DNA from 4 places in the Candidatus Nitrospira salsa genome. Region 2 is predicted to be linked to each of the others. Evidence: riboswitches for the same ligand, from Rfam matches in the RefSeq annotation. Region 2 holds a riboswitch; each other region holds the start of a gene.
The links. Region 2 has a riboswitch for cyclic di-GMP ahead of ACWQXP_RS22210 (InlB B-repeat-containing protein). Riboswitches for the same ligand answer to the same signal wherever they lie in the genome.
Positions count from the first base shown of each region.

Region 1 (4,846 bases), on a different contig from region 2:
TGGCGTTGCTGCGTTTTCAAAAAGGCAAAAAAGTTCCCCTTCACCTTCAGCGAATGCGTGCAGAAGATTTGCTTGGTGCCGCATTCCCGATGGCGACGGCTTGTCAGGATAATCATGTAGGCGATGTGCCCATTCCTGATCACCCATTAGTCCAAGAGACGGTTCGTGATTGTCTGACGGAAGCCATGGATATCGACGGGTTGATTCAACTTCTTCAGCGACTGGAGTCCGGTGAGGTGAAATGTTTGGCTGTTGAGTCGCCAGCGCCATCGCCTTTTGCTCATGAAATTCTGAATGCGAATCCCTACGCGTTTCTGGATGATGCGCCGCTAGAAGAACGTCGAGCGCGAGCCGTCAATCTTCGCCAAGTGCTTCCCGGCGATATGGGGGGAGAGCTCGGTGCGCTAGATCCTGCAGCCATTTCTGCCGTGATTGAAGAGGCGTGGCCGAAAGTTCGTGATGCTGACGAACTTCATGAAGTACTTCATCTTTTGGTTTGGGTCCCTGAGGAACTCGGTAAGCCATGGCAAGACTTTCTTCCTGAGCTTCTTAAGTCAAAGCGCGCCATCGTCATAGAAGTGCGTCAGGCAGATAATGGAAAAGTCGATACGGTTCGTGGGTGGGTAACGACGGAGCAATTCCCAATCATTCAAAAGCTGTATTCATCTGTTGAGGTTGTGGCTCCGGAGCAATTGGAATTCCTCCCTGTTGTTGAGGCCCCGGCAATAGAAGCGGAAACTGTCTTGCCACTTGTCGTGCAGGGTTGGATGGAAAGTTGTGGTCCTGTCACTGTTGATGAACTTTCGAGTGCCTTGTATTTACCAGGGCAAGCGATAAGCCAGGCTTTACTGCATTTAGAAGGGCAGGGGCAAGTCTTGCGCGGGCAATACCGTCCCGCTTCAACTCCCTCTCCATTTTTTCATGCACCCTCTCCCTATAAGGAAGATGGCTGGGGTGAGAATGGCGGAAGCAATTTTGAAGAAAGCCCACTGGACAAATGGGGGAAATCTGAAGTTAAAGTAAAACTTGAAGAATGGTGTGATCGACGATTACTTGCCAGAATTCATCGACGAACAGTCAGTTCATTACGTCGGGAGACCGAACCTGTTGCCGCAGCAGACTTCATGCGTTTTCTTTTTCGTTGGCAACATCGTGCGCCGGGTTCGCAATTACATGGTGAGGCCGGGTTGCGGGAGGTCATCACGCAATTAGCCGGTTTTGAGACCGCCGCATCGGCGTGGGAATCTTCACTCCTGAAAGAACGTGTCTCTAATTATAGGCCCGAACTCTTGGATATGCTCTGTCTGCGAGGGACGGTCGCTTGGGGAAGGCTCACTCCTCCGTATAAGGAACCACGCGTTTCCTCGGGAAAGGTGGAGAAATGCAAAGAAGCGTTTTTTCAGATTGAAGAGTTACCGCCATCCTCCCGTCGTCGGATTAATCCGACGAGCCTGGCTCCGATCAGTTTCTTTTTGCGGGAAAATTCCCCGTGGCATATGATGCTGAGCCGACAAAAAGAAAAGGATATGACGATGGGGATTCGCCAGGTATTGAGTGGCGTTGCACAGGATGTCCTTCAATCTCTCGAAGGCAGAGGTGCGAGCTTTTTCGCTGACTTGACGGGGAGCACGGGGCATCTTGCTTCTGAGGTAGAGCAGGCGCTCTGGGAATTAGTTGCGGCGGGACTTGTTACTGCTGATGGGTTTGATAATCTCCGTGCTTTGATCAACCCCAAGCGTCGGAATGCAGCGGGCAGGGAACGTGCGCGTCGTCCTCGTCATAGTGCCGGCCGATGGGATTTATTGCAAAAGCCCTACCATGGAGACAGTGACGAGCCATTCACGACCTCACAGCTTCATGAGAAATGGGCCAGGCAGTTACTGGCTCGATATGGAATTGTGTTTCGTGATCTCTTGAAGCGCGAGTTGCTTTCGGTGACGTGGCGTGAGCTGTTGACGCAGTACCGTCGAATGGAGTGGCGCGGAGAGATTCGCGGAGGACGCTTCGTGAATGGTTTTACCGGAGAGCAGTATGCCTTGCCGGAAGCGGTTGAATCACTTCGTGCTGTTCGACGCGACACTCAATCGGATACGCAAGACATGCGAATCTCCGCTGCCGATCCGCTGAATCTTGTGGGTATCATTCTGCCAGGAGAGCGTGTCGCCGCCAATTCCTCAAAGATCATTCTTTTCCGTCAGGGTGTACCTGTTTCTGAACCTTCATTAGTCGTGGCCTTGGCCTAATATCTTCTCAACGAACCTCCTTCATCCGGATCATACGGAATATATGGTTCTAGCCAGACAGCTTTACCATTCTGAATACATGAACTTTCTTGTGTCTGAACCTTTGCATGACCGTGCGGAAATTTTTGAGCTTGGCGTCAAACGACTCGGTTGATGAGTTGGTACGACGCGTGAGGAAGTAATTCTAGATCGTCGGGTCATGTCTTCGGATGGACACGGTCGCCGGTAGGAAGGTGCCCATCGTCGTTTTCTCGTCCTTGTGGTCCCACGCTCGAAGTTTCTCTCCGGTTTTAGGAGGGCTGGTGCTGGGCTCATCAGCTGTTTTGTGGCATTTATAATGATTCAGTCTGTTCTTCCAGCTTCTCATGGCGTCGCTTCTGCAGTTCGTGTACGCAACCCAGTCAAGCAGGCCTTAGGGGGAAAATCATTTCGAACAATTCTTTCTTCCCAATCGTGTGGACATTATATTGCTCAAGGGCATTAACGAAAATTTCTTTTTCGATATAGAGTGAATTTTGCGATGTTGCTCGTCGTCTGGAATGATTTTATCGCATTACCATCATTATATATTTTTGTTTTAGAACCCCTTTTCTTTTCCTTGTCCAGTATTTGGGCTTTCTGCCGAAAAGATCTGTAGGATTGTTTTAACTATATCTATCTATGAGGAAAGAACTCAAATAAGCTCTTTTATTCTGTAATAAGGCCCCTTCTTGATAAAGGCAAACCCATCGTGAGGTGGGGACGCAAAACCACGGATCAAGAGAAACTCTTGATGGCTGGGTTACCTAAGGAAGGGAAAAGCGGGAGGAATGGGGCCATTTTCGCGACAGGAGGAGGCCCATGCCAAACGTTTATTCAAGTCCTTTTATTCACAAGACTCTGGTCGTACTCGGTCTGGCGTGCTGTCTCTTTCTTAACCCAACAGCTGTTCAATCTGCCAACATCATTCAGTCTACCGCCACAGATTCTGTAAAGGTCCAATGGACCGCTAATTCCGAATCTGATTTAGCTGGATACATAGTTTATCAGGGGACCACGTCCGGTTCGTATAGCATTTACTTTGACGTTGGGAATACTACGGTTTATGAACCACAAAGTCTTGAGGCTGGTCTCACGTATTATTTTGCAGTAACCGCCTATGATGCTGATGGCAATGAAAGCTCCCCCTCCACTGAAGTAAGTGTGCAAGTTCTAGCGCCAACAATTCCTACCCTTTCCTTCCCAGAGCTCACGAGTCCCGCTCCCGGTGCGACGTTAAGGAGTGCGAGAGAGACCTTTTCCTGGACGGCGAATACTGTCAGCGTCACCGAGTGGTGGTTATATGTTGGGACGAGTAAGGGAGCGCTGGATATCTATGATAGTGGGTATTTAGGAATGACGAGTAGCAGCACCGTCAAGGAGTTACCCACGGACGGCTCCACGCTGTATGTGCGGCTCTGGTACAAGGAGGGCGGTCGTTGGAAATTTATCGATACCACCTACACCGCTCACACGGGCACTATCCTCCCAGAGCTCACGAGTCCCGCTCCCGGTGCGACGTTAAGGAGTGCGAGAGAGACCTTTTCCTGGACGGCGAATACTGTCAGCGTCACCGAGTGGTGGTTATATGTTGGGACGAGTAAGGGAGCGCTGGATATCTATGATAGTGGGTATTTAGGAATGACGAGTAGCAGCACCGTCAAGGAGTTACCCACGGACGGCTCCACGCTGTATGTGCGGCTCTGGTACAAGGAGGGCGGTCGTTGGAAATTTATCGATACCACCTACACCGCTCACACGGGCACTATCCTCCCAGAGCTCACGAGTCCCGCTCCCGGTGCGACGTTAAGGAGTGCGAGAGAGACCTTTTCCTGGACGGCGAATACTGTCAGCGTCACCGAGTGGTGGTTATATGTTGGGACGAGTAAGGGAGCGCTGGATATCTATGATAGTGGGTATTTAGGAATGACGAGTAGCAGCACCGTCAAGGAGTTACCCACGGACGGCTCCACGCTGTATGTGCGGCTCTGGTACAAGGAAGGCGGGAGTTGGAAATTTATCGATACCACCTATACCGCTCAAGCAGGTTCCGCCCTCCCTTCATAATCCCGTCTGCTCCCTTGGGCATTATTAGGGGTAGGGGGTTGGCTAATTGACAAGATGAGTGCTAAAGCCCCAGCTGTCGCAGTTATCGCTTTGATAATCAGTTACCCCTAAAGTTGTGGCTAGTGTCGAAAGCGGATAGCTGCTTGCTCTGTCTGCTGTTTTTCCAATTACTCTGGGTGAGATCAACAATTGTGATACCCCTCGCCATGGTGCTTCATCGTTCTCGAACGATAAATCCTATATGATCCCTTCATCCTCTAGCAGTTAATTAGGGAACATCGCGTTACGGATTCTGCTTTTTCGCAGGTCGATACAGTCTGTATCTGATCGGATACGGTTCTCGGCTTTGCGTCTCTCGGGATTCATATCCCCGCTCATTGTAACTTCTTAAGCTATACCAAAGACTTAGATCTCAATATCTCGCAACGCACATCGTTATGGTTAAGCGGTATAAGTTTTGCGACATTCATGATCGGAGTCAAATATATAAAGATTAGATTTATCATATTTTTCTAACA
Region 1 covers NZ_CBCUCO010000002.1:1,270,938-1,275,783, reverse strand. Annotated here, with positions in the region: gene ACWQXP_RS07745 (DEAD/DEAH box helicase) at 1-2,243, shown strand, start outside; gene ACWQXP_RS07740 (hypothetical protein) at 2,428-2,610, opposite strand; cyclic di-GMP riboswitch class I at 2,952-3,032, shown strand; gene ACWQXP_RS07735 (fibronectin type III domain-containing protein) at 3,084-4,328, shown strand.
Region 1: linked by a shared signal. The riboswitch ahead of ACWQXP_RS07735 (fibronectin type III domain-containing protein) and the one ahead of ACWQXP_RS22210 (InlB B-repeat-containing protein) in region 2 are both predicted to bind cyclic di-GMP.

Region 2 (4,846 bases):
CCTAGGCTAGGCCTAGGGGGCAGGAGTGATCGTGATATAGTTTAAGATGACATGTTGTCCTTGTCGTTGCAAGTTGACGGTCAATTTTCCATCGCTGACGGTTACAGGGAAATCGGTAATGGTGAGAAATTCATTGACTCGTGTTCGTACATTTTGGATGACTGGCTTCCCCTCTACCGTAATGTGATGTGGCCCCTGAGCATAACTCGGATCACCACTGGCGAGAGAGACGAGATAGTTGCCATTGGCAAGGTTATATTGCCAGGTGGCGGTACTGCCTTTGTCGAAGTGAATAAGGGTATCTCGAGACTGATTGCGATGGAAGTTTCGTTCGCGGGTATTGACGCGAGTGGACCAGCCGTAGCCGCGGCTGCTGGAATACTGCGACCCATCATCCTTGATGAATCCTTTAGGAGTTGAGGCCGATGATGGTTGGAAGTTGATGGAGACGGCTTCGCCTCCCGAAGGCGTTCCGCCTGTAGGGGGCACTCCAGGGTTCGAATCTTCTGGGGCAATACGGACATAATTCAGAATGGTCTTTTGACTGCCTCCACTGCGAGTAAGCCGAATGTTCAATTGACCATCGGAAATGGTTACTGGGAAATTGGTGACCGTTTTAAACTGATTGACTTGTGTCGTGACATTATTGATAGCGGTTTGTCCTTCAACCACGACATGGTGTGGACCTTGTGCATAGCTGGGATCACCACTGGCGAGAGAGATAACGTACTTCCCGTTCGGTAGGTTGTAGGACCATGTCGCCGAAGTGCCTTTGTCAAAGTGGATAAAGGTATCTCGTGATTGATCTTTGTGGGCCTTGCGGTCACGGGTATTGACGCGAGTCGACCAGCCATACCCACGGCTGCTGGAGTATTGCGACCCATCATCCTTGATGAATCCAGACGGAGTAGAAGACGATGACGGTTGGAAGTTGATGGAGACGACTGAGCCCCCAATAGGTGGTACGCTCGGTGGAGGTACCGGTACAGTATTCGGATCTGCCGGGGCAATACGGACATAATTCAGAATGGTTTTTTGACTGCCTCCACTGCGAGTAAGCCGAATGTTCAATTGACCATCGGAAACGGTCACTGGGGAATTGGTGACCGTTTTGAACTGATTGACTTGTGTCGAGACATTATTGATAACGGTTTGTCCTTCAACCACGACATGGTGCGGACCTTGTGCATAGCTGGGGTCACCACTGGCGAGAGAGATAAAGTACTTCCCGTTCGGTAGATCGTAGGACCATGTGGCCGAAGTGCCTTTGTCAAAGTGGATAAACGTATCCCGCGACTGATCTTTGTGGGCCTTGCGGTCACGGGTATTGACGCGAGTTGACCAGCCATACCCACGGCTGCTCGAGTATTGCGACCCATCATCCTTGATGAATCCAGACGGAGTAGAAGACGATGACGGTTGAAAGTTGATGGAGACGACTGTGCCACCAGTTGGTGGGTTAGTAGGAGGGTTTGACGTAGCTACGAATGTGGCGGTTACGGATTTCGCGGTACTCATGGTGACGACACATGAACCAGATCCTGTGCAGGCTCCATTCCATTTAGAAAATGTTGACCCGGATTTTGGTGTGGCTGCGAGAGTAACGGATTGTCCTTCAGTGAAAGATGAATTGCAAGAACTTGTGCAGCCAATACCGGCGGGAGCACTTGAAACGGTTCCATTCCCTGTGATTGAAACGGAGAGGTTGTGTTGGGGTTTTGTCGATTCTACAAATTTTATTGTTACAGACTTCGCGGCGTTCATGGTGACGACACAGGAACCTGATCCGGAGCATGCTCCTCCCCAACTGGAAAACTTCCAATTTGACTTTGGCGTGGCAGAGAGGGTAACGGACTGTCCTTCAGTGAATGATGAATTGCAGGAGCTTGTGCAGCCAATACCGGCGGGAGCACTTGAAACAGTCCCATTACCTGAGATCGAGACAGAGAGATTGTGTAATACGTTTTCCGCCTGTGTACTCACTTCCGCAGAAGGAGAACTTTCATTTCCCGCTTCATCATATGCGGTGACGGCAAAGTAATGTTTTTTTGTCGAGTCAAGGTCTTCCTTACGGTGAGACGTTTTATTGTCTACATTGTCCGGAAACCCATACACGCCAGATGCTGTGCCGTGATACACATTATAGCCGGCGAGATCCTCTTCCTGGTTTGGGGCCCACTCTAAATCAACATCTTTTTCAGCGGCAGAAACAGTTGGGGAAATTGACAGTAGTAACCCAAAGGCAAGAACGATAGCTGGTATATTTCGGCTCCAAGTGAACATATGAGGCCCCTCCTTAAGTAGAAAAATCGAAGAAGGCCCCATTTCCGCGGGGTGCTGACTGAAAATCTGCCCTTCCTTCGGTGTCCCGGCTATCAGATGCGAGTTCATCTGACCCGTGGTTTTGCGTCCCTACCTCGCGGTAGGTTTGCCCTTATCGGGAAGGAGCCTTCATAGTTATGACGGTAGACGTTGTGAAGTTTAGATTATCATGTGTATTCCTGTCCTTATTTTTTCGTGTTCACAACTAGATGAACATTGTGTTCCATATGAATAAATATATCGGCCATCTTACAGAACACTTTAGTTGCTCCATTGCTTCATCTTCTCAGGACTTCTCATCGACTCTTCAGTCTTGCTAAGAGTTAGTGTTCAGTCTCTCTGGAAGGTGTGTGGTCAATCGGGGCTATTCAATTGTTATTGAGGTGCAATACGGACAAAATTGAGGAGTGTTTTGCTACTGCCGCCTGAGCGGGTGAGGCGAATCGTCAGTTGGCCGTCAGAGACGGTGACGAGACGATTGGTGACGGTGGCAAATTTATTAGCTTGCGTGGAGACATTATTAATGACGGTGATGCCTTCGACTTGAACATGATGTGGCCCCTGATGATAGGTTGGATCACCGCTGGCAAGTGAGATGTGGTACTGGCCATTGGGCAGCGTATATTGCCAGGTCACGTTGGTGCCTTGGTCAAAGTGAATGAGTGTATCCAGTGACTGATTGCTCGATCGATTCCGTTCACGGGTGTTGACGCGGGTCGACCAGCCATAGCCGCGGGAGGCGTTGAAGGGGGCCCCGTCATCTTTAAGGAAGCCCGCCGGTGTGCTGGCAGAAGCCGGTTGAAAGTTAATGGAAACGACTGAGCCGCCTGACGGTGGGGGAGGCGGGGGAGGTCCTGGGGCTGGCGGTGGCGGATTCGACCCCGTCGACGCAATACGGACAAAATTGAGGAGTGTTTTGCTACTGCCGCCTGAGCGGGTGAGGCGAATCGTCAGTTGGCCGTCAGAGACGGTGACGAGCCGGTTGGTGACGGTGACAAATTTATTGGCCTGCGTGGAAACATTGTTAATGACGGTGATGCCTTCGACTTGAACATGATGTGGGCCCTGATGATAGGTGGGATCGCCGCTGGCAAGTGAGATGTGGTACTGGCCATTGGGCAGCGTATATTGCCAGGTCACGTTGGTACCTTGGTCAAAGTGAATGAGTGTATCCAGTGACTGATTACTCGATTGATTACGTTCACGGGTGTTGACGCGGGTCGACCAGCCATAGCCACGGGACGCGTTGAAGGGCGCACCATCATCTTTGAGAAAGCCCGTCGGTGTGCTGGCAGAAGCTGGTTGAAAGTTAATGGAGACGACAGAGCCGCCTGGTGGTGGGGGAGGCGGGGGAGGTCCTGGGGCTGGCGGTGGAGGCGGTGGTGGTGTGGTTGAGCCAGTCGTGGTTCCTGAAACTTCGTTCGAAGGCGCACTTTCGTTTCCTGCGACGTCGATAGCTGTGGCAATGAATGAATAACGTGTTTCGTCTGTTAGTCCTCCTATTGTTTGAGAAGGGGCAACAGGGTTCGATGGAAAACCAGAAAATGCTGGGGCTCCATAATTGGTCGAGGGCGGTATTCGTTTGTAAATTCTATATCCTGCAAGATCATTTTCGTTATTAGGTTCCCACGTTAGTGTGAGGGAGGCTGCTTGACCATGAAGAGGAAGGGAAGAAAGTACAGCAACCAAAAACAATGTAAAGACTGTGAGGAAATTGGTTTTACACACTGAGGCAGTATGACTTGTCATAGTTCTCCGTGACTGATTCCAATTAAGATGTTTTGTGAAAATCAAAACTGAGAATAAAAAATTAGAAGTTAATGTTGATGCTCAATTCATACGATGGCATGCACCGTATGAGATAATTCCACGACCCTTGTGGCGGGTATTGCTAATCCATTTTGCGGAACCTTTTGAATCCCAGGCATTCTCCCAAGCAATTCATATGCCGATTTTACGTTTCCCGTATTTATTTCTTGAAATTAGGAAGTTATAAAAAACCGCAACAGTGGTGTTGTCATCATTGCATGAGAGAATTTTAATTTTCTGCAGGTCATGATGTTCATGTGTTATACGTAGTTTCGAGAATATGACAAAAGCGAATCTCACGATATCTTGAAATCGTGTTTTTCTAATATCGACTTTAATATTTACGCTAAAATACACGGTTTGGACTATGAGAATTGACTAGTCTGTGAGAGGTGTGTTTTCTAATGGGGCGAATGTTTTTGTGGGTTGGGGGGATAGAGAAGATGTATTATTCTCAGACTGGCATTTGTTGATTCATGTTTCTGTTAAGAATGCCTTTGAGAGTCCCTCTGGGTTGTGTTGGAATATATGTCTGAATATTGTTTGACTCTGCCTTTAGGAAAGGCAAAAGTTAAAGAATCTGGATTATGAATTTGAGCTGATGGTATGGGTGAGGAAAGATGGATCGGTAAGAAGGATCGCGTTGTGGCAGTTGTGACGAAATTATTTACTGTCGGACAATAGTCGTCTTATGTTTTCGCGTCTTTCTATTTTT
Region 2 covers NZ_CBCUCO010000005.1:362,803-367,648, reverse strand. Annotated here, with positions in the region: gene ACWQXP_RS22215 (hypothetical protein) at 13-1,518, opposite strand; partial or broken gene ACWQXP_RS22210 (InlB B-repeat-containing protein) at 1,540-2,283, opposite strand; cyclic di-GMP riboswitch class I at 2,360-2,443, opposite strand; gene ACWQXP_RS22205 (hypothetical protein) at 2,698-4,071, opposite strand; gene ACWQXP_RS22200 (sensor histidine kinase) at 4,823-4,846, shown strand, end outside.

Region 3 (4,846 bases), on a different contig from region 2:
GTTTCCCAACGTGATGATCTTAGGTTTAACCGGGTTTCTCTATGTGAGAGCCAGTAGGAATTAGTCGTATGGGTGTTTTGTTTTGGTACATGTTTCGCCAATACACCAAAGTGTTTCTTATGTGCGTGAGTGCGTTATTGACGGTCTACCTTGTGGTTGACTTTTTCGAAAAACTTCGAAAATTTCTCAAATATGATGCGGATCTGTCCTCCATGCTGCTGTATTTTTTCTACCGAATCCCAGATATTTGTTTTCAAATTACCCCACTTGCTGCGCTCATGGGAACATTATTAACGCTTGGCTTCCTCAATAAAAGTGCCGAAATTACAGCGATGCGGAGCTGCGGTATGAGTTTTTATCAAGTTGCCTCACCGTTCTTCGCCGTTGGAATTATTGTGAGCGCCATTTTATTTAGCTTTACTGCGGTGTTTGTGCCACTCGCGAATATTCAAGCGGATTATGTCAGGACGGTGCTCATTGAGAAGAAGCCTGCGGCACTGTCGGTGTCTCCGGATCGTGTGTGGTTGCGATTAGGACAAGATGGACTGCTCAAGATTGGTGAGGTGAAGGATGAGGGACAGCGTCTCAGCACGATTAGCTTGTATCGAGTGGATGAACAGTTTCAACTGCATGAAATTATCGAATCTCCAGAGGCACGATATGCAAACAAAGGATGGGAGTTGCGTGACGCCACACGCCGTGTCGTGCAAGCGGGAGGCGAAGTGACCGCTGACCGTTATGCGCAATTAGCACTGGGGCTTCCTCTTACTCCTGAAGACTTCCGGACATGGCTGGCGCTGGATTCGAAAAATATGACACTCAAACAGCTAGGAGCGTATGTCCAGCGATTGAAACGAGATGGTCACAGTAGTAGTCGTTTTGCCACAGACTATTGGGGGCGAGTGGCGTTTTCAGCCATGACGTTGGTCATGACGATTTTGGGGCTAGCCATCAGTTTGTTGAAAACAGGAGTTCGTGATCATGCCGTCGCAAAGGGCATCGGACAAGCCTTGGGAATTGGATTCCTCTTTTGGGTGACGCATTCCTTTGGTATGGTACTCGGAAAAAATGGAGCCCTTGTGCCCATTGCTGCAGGGTCGTTTGCTTGTCTGATGTTTTTAGTGATTGGGTTGAATCTGTTCTTAAGAACCAGGTGACGACCCTCCTTTTCTTTCCTTTGTGCCACCTGATGGGTAGTCGTGTGAGAGGTGCTCTTCCCTATCAGTCTTCAAACGCCTTCTCATTTTGTTAACCGATTTTCCCTCTTTTTCTTTCTTTTCAAGAATTTCCTGTCTATTCGTTCCTGTTGAATGTTTCATGTTCTGAATTCTTAGAGGGGAACGTCTCGTGTTCTTCAATGTTGTTGCCTTCCAGGAGGCCTTAACTCTTTTCTGAATTGTCCCGAAATAGAGAGATGATAGAGGAACTGTGTATATGAATTGCCGTGGGGGGAGTGCACGTAGTGCTATGAGATGATCTAACGAAATGTGGTGATAAAGGCAAACTATCCGTAAGGGTAGGACGCAAAGCCGAGAGACCTGCACTGATTCTGATTGATTGTAGGTTCGTCTGGTTGCCGAACGAAAATTTCAGGCGACTATGGCATGAGCGTTCATCCGGAAGGATGGACGCTTTTTTTTGCCATGAACAAGATTGTTTAAACACCGCGGGGGGTGTGCTGACTCAGGAGAATTGGATGGCCAAGCAGTCTCATCATGTTGATGTTGGAGAGCCAGCGGCTCGCATGGACGTGCCTGTTCATGCGTCTGAGAAATCAGGTTCTCCTCTTTCTCATCAAGATCCTGCGGAGATCTTAAAAGAGTTTTTCCCAATGATTCGTCGAATTGCCGGGAATTTAGCCTCACGAAATCCGGCATCTCTCGATATTGAAGATCTCACGAGTGCTGGGGTGATTGGGTTATTGGGAGCTATAACTCGCTTTGATCCTGAACGGGAAACGAAATTTTGGACGTTTGCAGAATATCGCATTCGCGGGATGATGCTTGATGAAATACGGGCAATGGACTGGATTCCGCGTTCTGTTCGTGCACGAAATGATCAAATTCGCCAGGTCAGTACAGAGTTTGTGCAAAAAGAAGGACGATATCCCACCAGAGATGAGATTGCGGCACTTTTGGGGGTCACGCAGGAAGAGTTAGATGCCACGTCTCTTCGAGAAACACGATTGCTCAGTCTTGATGTGCCGATGGGGTCTCAAGAAGAAACCTTTACACTCAAAGACGTGTTGCCCGATGAAGAACAATTGGATCCATATGCTGTGTGCTTATCGTCAGAGTCTAATCAAGCGCTTGATGTGGCTCTGGCGAAATTATCGACTCGGCAGCAAGATGTGTTGCAGCACTATTATTTTCACGGGTTAACGATGAAGGAAATTGGGGCTCGCTTAGGGTTAACTGAGTCGGGTGTGTGTCGGGTGCATACCGAGGCCCTGCGGAAGTTACGAGTCGGGCTCAAAGATTTTGAAGACGCTTCAAATGGGAAATTGCAGAAATTTCAGTCAAAAAAAAGACATTCCAGAAAAAAACGATTGGCTCAGTCATGTAAACTAGACGAAGCCAAAAGCTGAATCAGACCTGGAGCCGGCCAGGGGGAACAAAGAACTCATGCCCACCAATCGAGGCAACTTTATGACTGACCGTGGCCCATCTGGGAGTCTCAACTAATCGAGGGTTATAAAATAAGAGTGCGCCTTGTACGATTTTTCTTCCATCCTGTACCATCCGCCAAGCTAGCAAACTATCCTGCATTCGTGATTCACTAATTCTATGCCGAACATCCTCTGGTGTTGCGTGATTCCAGGGTTGAAACTGTAAACGTTTCAGGACGGTGCCTTTCACAGTTCCGTCGCTCTGGTATTTGGCATGCATTCGATTTCGAATGACGGCAGCAACCGCTAATTTTCCAGCAAAACTCTCTCCACGCGCTTCAAGGTAGATCGTGAGGGCTGCAAGTCGGTCGTCAGTGAGCGGTGCGGTGGTTTCAAGGAGAGATTGAGCAACAACTGATTGTAGGTCAGGTTTTTTTTGCACAAGTATGAACGGAGAAAATGCCGCAGAGTTGTTTGTTCCCGTAGGAAGGAGCACGACCAGGATGATCACAATCCCCAAACTCAGAATGAATCGACATAAATGTTTTATTGCGTTCGGCATCTCGTATTCACCATGACTAAAGGGTTGGGGAATCTCAGGTTCATTGCATTTCAATGGGTGCCTGCCTGTCGCAGTTCTATATGGCAAGGGTCATGCCCTGGGAGTTGAGCTATGGCTGTCGTTCATATTTGTTCGTGAATAGCGTATATTGTAGGAGTATTGAGAGAAAACTGGAGCAATAGTGTATAGAACTATTTCAAAAAGTCAATGAAATTGAGGTGTATTCTGTTAAGGAAGTTGACATTTAAAAGATTCATTCTAGATGGTTAAAAAAGGTTTTCGCCGAAATAGACAACAAAATCAGTGACTATTTGGCATGACAAGAATATCGACGACTCTCTGTTAAGTTTTAAAGTACATAATAATAACCGTCGCCTTCAGGCAGAATGATGAGGGAATTTACGATATCGACGTGAAACTGTGAGAAGGCGTCTCTCCTGCTAAGCACGAGCGGACATATTGAGGGAGGTATTGCAATGAATGGTCAACGGATTCAATCTTTGATTGTTGTTGGATTAGTCATCGGGGTATTGATGGCCGGATTTCTTGCACCTCAAAGCGTGTTTGCCACACAACGAATTCAGGATGCTTTATCGGCCTCACATCTTCATCGGGCTAAACTGTATGTGGCGGCAGGAGATTATCGACGTGCGGTTGAAGCTTGTCAGAAGTATTTGGATGAGGTTCCTTCCGTTGAGGGCTATGTGTATCTTGCCTATGTTTATGAGGCGATCGAGGGGTATCTCGCAGATCTACAAAAACGCGATGACTGGGTCAAGGTGGGACAGGTGGCATTAAATCTGACCTCACGAAAACTTATTGACATCATTGACCCACCAAACGTCATGCCACGCATGGCTCGAGAAATGATTCACGAAGGTCTTCGTCAACAATTTGATATCACTTCGGCGATGGCCAATCGACTGGATTCGAAACATACCGAAAAGATGTGGATTCAACAGAATGCTTGGCGAGAAGCCCATCCGGGTGATTGGTGGTCCGGAGTGCCGGAAAAATGGGATTGGTGAAATCGTGAAGCGTCGTTCGTGCCTGCGCGCTGTAGCGCTTTCAGCCTTCGTAGCCACTTCGGCGAAGTAGGCCCGGCGCGCAAGCGTGAAGCGACGGCACGATACGAAATACGAACGACGAGATACGAACTGCGAGCAACGAGATACGCGTAAGAATGTTGACAGTATCCGGAATCTCAGTTTAGGATGAAGACTTGCTGAATTTGGTTTTCACTCATGTATAGCAAAGGGGGCGCGCGTGTCCACATTGGTTGCACAAGCTACGGCAGAAAATTGGGAAACTGAAGTTGCGACATCCTCAGATATTGTGATGGTAGATTTTTGGGCAGTGTGGTGTGGCCCTTGTCAAATGGTTGCCCCTGTCGTCGAAGAATTAGCCCAAGAATATCAGGGCAAACTGAAAGTCATGAAGCTAAACACGGATGAAGTTCCTGAAGTTGCGGGAAAATTCCAAATTATGAGTATCCCGACAATTTTGTTCTTTAAAGGTGGCGAGCCAGTCGAGAAAATCGTTGGTGCTCGCTCTAAACAGCAATTTAAACAAGTGATTGATTCCCTCCTGGCACAGTCATCCGCAACGGCATAAGCCCGTTGCGTCGATGACGGGGTTCTATGCTCACTGAGCTCCGCATTTCCAACTTTGCGCTT
Region 3 covers NZ_CBCUCO010000002.1:944,143-948,988, reverse strand. Annotated here, with positions in the region: gene lptF (LPS export ABC transporter permease LptF) at 1-64, shown strand, start outside; gene lptG (LPS export ABC transporter permease LptG) at 69-1,157, shown strand; cyclic di-GMP riboswitch class I at 1,489-1,581, shown strand; gene ACWQXP_RS06170 (sigma-70 family RNA polymerase sigma factor) at 1,697-2,587, shown strand; gene ACWQXP_RS06165 (cell wall hydrolase) at 2,589-3,170, opposite strand; gene ACWQXP_RS06160 (hypothetical protein) at 3,647-4,198, shown strand; gene trxA (thioredoxin) at 4,437-4,784, shown strand; gene recN (DNA repair protein RecN) at 4,811-4,846, shown strand, end outside.
Region 3: linked by a shared signal. The riboswitch ahead of ACWQXP_RS06170 (sigma-70 family RNA polymerase sigma factor) and the one ahead of ACWQXP_RS22210 (InlB B-repeat-containing protein) in region 2 are both predicted to bind cyclic di-GMP.

Region 4 (4,846 bases), on a different contig from region 2:
TATGTGTGAGCTGGTCAGAATGAATGCCGACACCCGTATCGGTCACTTCGAGCTGGACCATATTTCGTTTATTCGTCGCAGGCCCAATTCGAACCGTGAGTATTTTTGAATCAACCGTCTCCATCGCTTGCGTGCTATTACGAATTAAGTTGACCAAGATTTGCAAGGTTTGATGCTTATCAACAATCACTTCTGGGGTATCGACGAATTCTCGAACAATTTTCCCTTCCAGTTTCTCTAGCAGCACCTTATTGATTGTCATGGCTTGCTCCATGAGATCAACCAACACGACGGGCTCATGCAGCCCACCCGCTTTGACCATTCCTTGCTGCATCGCCACACATTGCTTGGCATGTTCTGAGCTTTCGATTAATGACTCTAACTCTTTAAGTGTCACTCGCTGCTCATCAAGCAGGTGGTCAGCTAGCTGCGCGAGATACCCAGGGATCTGTCGGCCTTTCTCATCCCGAGACAAATAGACATTGAGGTCATCCATGTGAGCGTTGAGCATTTGGGAGATTTTTCGGACATCACCCACGAGCGACTGCCGCAACGTCGTCCCCATAATCCCAACAGAGACATTGATACTGTTCAGCACATTCCCCACATTATGAAGCACGCTAGTTGCCACATCAGCCATACCAAGACGACGAGATGTTTCAACAAGTTGATCCTGAAACTGACGCCGCTCGGCTTCGAGGCGCTTGCGCTCGGTTATATCTTGCGCAACACACACTAATCCCTGGATGACCCCGCTTTCATCTTTCATCAGTGAGCCGGAAAGTGCCATGGGAATAACTTGGCCATTTTTGGCATGGTACGTGGTTTCAACGTTACTTACCACGCCCTGAAAATACAGCCTTTCCATAATGGAGCCTTGAGTCAACTCTTCACCAAAAATCTTACTCGGACATTCCCGAAGTAATTCGTCTTCTGCGTACCCTAATAACGTCAACAACGAACGATTCACCGCCTCAATAGTCATATCAGCATTGATAACCAGTAACGTATCAGCCATCGATCCGATGATATTTTCCATATGCGTTTTGGCAGCAGACAACTCATCTTTTGCCCTCGCCAGCTCAAAATTCGTTCCGTCCAAATCTTGGGCTGTTCGAAAATTATGCGCCTCAACACTCCCACGAGGCTCCATATCTTGACTCAATTGTGCATGGGTTCCTTGTAGCTGTAAGTGTTGCGCAACAGCCACAGTTGAGACACCTCCCACCTGATACCTGATACGTTGAGAAAGAGACCATTTGTGTATCATGACAGTAAAAATTTGTTGGACGTCGATCGCGTGAAATGGCTTTCGTAGAATCAAGAGTTGCTCTCGATGCGTACTACCCTCGAGCCCTAAAACACATTGACTGTTCACATTGGCCTTGCAAAGAACGCAATGGAGAAAGCGATCAACACGCCAATATTCTTCGATGGTTTTTTCCCCTGACCATCCCGTCCCCACATTTTCATCGAAAAACACCAGAGCATAGGGATATTTAGCTTCTAAGGCTTGTCGAATGAATGCTAAACCGGCCTCACCCGTTTTCACATATTCAACGTCGAACGATGGACGAGATGTAGACGTTCCTACCAATAGTTCGTCAAAAATTTGTCGAAAATCCGCATGAATTTTCAGCTGGTCATGAACAACCAATATTCGGCATTTCGTATCTTGTAGAACATCCACGACCAGGCACCCTTCTCTGATTCAACATCTTCGACGTTAGCTGACGTTTCTTCTGTACTTAATTCAGATGGAGAGGCTTGACTCGCTGTAGACTATGCATCGCCTGTAAGCTTGCTCGATATTTGGTTATACCTTTCATAAACTCTAAATACCCGTCTAAACTATTGGGCTTGGTGATAAACGAATGGGCGCCCAAGTTATAGGCACTATCGATATGCTTGGCGACACGTGAGGTTGTCAAAACCAAAACGGGAATATCCTGCAACTCTTGATCAGATTTAATCTCGACTAAGGCCGAACATCCATCTTTTTTGGGCATATTCAAATCCAAAATAATCAGACCAGGGCGAGGTGATTTCACGGGATCACCATACACCCCGCGACGAGTCAGATAATTCATTAACTCTTCACCATCATGCACAAACCGCAAATCTTGTCCGAGTCGACACTCATCCCAAGCCGCCTGCGCGACCAAACAGTCATCAGTACTATCATCCGCCATTAACACAATGAAGGGAACGGCTTGCATACAGGTACTCATCATCACGCCCTCCTTTTATCTAAAGAAAACTCATCGTCTGGGAAATCGTGCGCTTCTCGCCCACAGTATTTCTGGTGCTAGGCATCTCCAATCACGAGGATCTATCTAGTTAAATTATTGAGTTTTTTATCATGCAGCATCTCAACGCAGAAATGTCATAATTAACAGACGGTTCGGGCATGGAAAGATCATCAATCAGGAAGTAATTGGATTTGCCTATGGTTTGCGCGACCCATTTTGGCAAGTCATGCGACATCTACTCAAAAACAAGACCGCGTGTGCGAAGATCAAAAGCAGGATGGTAGGGTCCCTCTACGCTGAGCAAGGATAGGAAACTGGAGGGAGAAGCGTGCTCCATAAACACAAACGCCCATCGACAAGATGGGCGCAAACAGACCATGACGCTTCATTGACCAGTGTGGCGGCCAGGCGAACCCCGGAAGAACCATCCTCCCAATTCAGGTCCCTTAGCTTTGCGTCCTACCTTCTCAGGTAGTTTGCCCTTTGCACCCTGTTGTCTCTTTTATCGGTGTCCAACAGGATTACTTGAGAAATGATTTTATTAGTAATTTTAATCAGTTACAGTCTGGCCTTGATACTGAAACGGTACTCGTATTCACTCGGCACTCACAGGACGATTTAAAGCTGTGGAACTGACTCCAGCTTCTGACCCACACGCGGTTTCGGTAGAATTTCCCATTGGAAGCGTGAGAAGAAAAGTCGACCCCTCTCCAAGCTGACTCTGCACGGTAATGGTACCGCCACAGCGATCAACAATTTTCTTACAGACGGCTAGGCCAATCCCCGTTCCTTCGAATTCATCTCGACCATGTAGACGTTTGAACATCCCAAAAATACGATCCGTATATTGGCTATCCATACCAATCCCTTCATCTTCGATTTGAAGTTGGCACAACATACGTGCCCGCAGTCCATCTTGTTGACGACGCTCTTTCATCATGCGAGCAGACACGCGAACGACAGGTGCTTCATGTGGCTTGTGAAATTTCAATGCGTTCCCGATTAAATTTTGCAATAACTGACGCATTTGAGTCTTGTCGGATTCAATCACCGGAAGGTCCTCCACTTCGACCTTCGCATGTGTTTCTTCAATACGCACGGCAAAATCATGAAGAATGTCCTCAACGACTTCGCCAAGCGCCACTGACTCAACACTTCGATCATGGTGTTCCAATCGAGAATAGACCAGCAAGTCTTGAATGAGCCGTTGCATTCGACCAGAAGCCTTGAGAATTCGCCCCAAGAACTCGAGGCCAGATCCGTTTAACGCACCTCCACATTTCACTCGCAATAAATCGCTAAAAACTTGGATAGTATGAAGAGGTTCTTGAAGGTCATGGGCGGCCACAGAGGCAAACTGGTCAAGCTCATGATTGGATCGTACCAATTCTTCAGCTTTATTCCGAAGTGCGAGCTCCGCTCGTTCGCGTTCATGCACCTCGATTAGCGCATGATCTCGAGCTTCACTCAGGTCTTTATTCCGTTGTTCCAAGTCTCGAATGGACTGCGCGAGTTGCGTTTCGATCGACTGTCGGCGAAGTACATCATGTTCTAATTGAGCATTGACCGCACGGAGTTCAGACATTCGCTGATCCACGAGATGCTCTAACTCGCCTAGACGGAGCCTGGCATATCCCGCCCAATACCATTTGTAGGTGAGCGAATTCGCTAATTGTCGAACTTCAATGGGATCGAACGGTTTTCGGAGAATAAGGAGTTGATCGCGATGTCCTAAGCGAGGAATCACCTCGTCCCATGGATGATCTGAGAAGGCGGTACAAATCACCGCCTGAATGGCTGGATCTATTTCCCAAATTCGCTCAATGGTTTCGACCCCATCCCATCCTGAAGGCATTCGCATGTCCACAAAGACCACAGCATAAGGATTTTCTTGCTCCACGGCCATCTTGACCAGATCAAAACCCGAAGAGCCCCGGTCAGCACTGTCAACAACAAATGTCTCTTGATAGGGTGACCTCACACTCTCCTCAAATAATGTGTCTCGTGCAGCATAAATGGGGAACTCTGAAGTCGAAGAGCCTAATACTTTTCGGTAGTCGTCAATAATGGCAGGATTATCATCAATCACCAGGATGCGTCGATTGAGGACAGGCGCTTCAGACATACGACATCGCCTCCGTTGTGTATGGGTAACCTAGGGACACTCTCGACCCAATGAGTTCACGATGGCTAAATGTTGTTGACCCAGTGCATCGCCTGCCACCTTCTGGAAATCCCAGACAAAAAAACCAGCCCCTTACGCCACTTTATTCAAAAACCCTTGGCTGCACTTTCCGAAGCCAACCGGCCACATCCATAATGAACAAATGCCTATATTCATAACTTGAAAGGAAGACAAAAACATGAGAACAAGGAAGCGGTCGATCACTCGTAGTTAATCATGTTTCGCAGGAGGCACGACCATCGCCAATTGAATTTGTTCAGCTTCTCGTTGAAATTCCTCGGCACGTTCATCCGCCAGTTGCGCCATCAGATCAAACTGCCCCTTGTCATGTTGAGCTTGATGCCATCGCTTGGTCAGGGAATTCGCTAATTGCCAGACTTCAATATTGTCGAATGGCTTTCGTAACACC
Region 4 covers NZ_CBCUCO010000004.1:924,003-928,848, reverse strand. Annotated here, with positions in the region: gene ACWQXP_RS18275 (ATP-binding protein) at 1-1,690, opposite strand, end outside; gene ACWQXP_RS18270 (response regulator) at 1,749-2,234, opposite strand; cyclic di-GMP riboswitch class I at 2,649-2,743, opposite strand; gene ACWQXP_RS18265 (ATP-binding protein) at 2,848-4,377, opposite strand; gene ACWQXP_RS18260 (response regulator) at 4,648-4,846, opposite strand, start outside.
Region 4: linked by a shared signal. The riboswitch ahead of ACWQXP_RS18270 (response regulator) and the one ahead of ACWQXP_RS22210 (InlB B-repeat-containing protein) in region 2 are both predicted to bind cyclic di-GMP.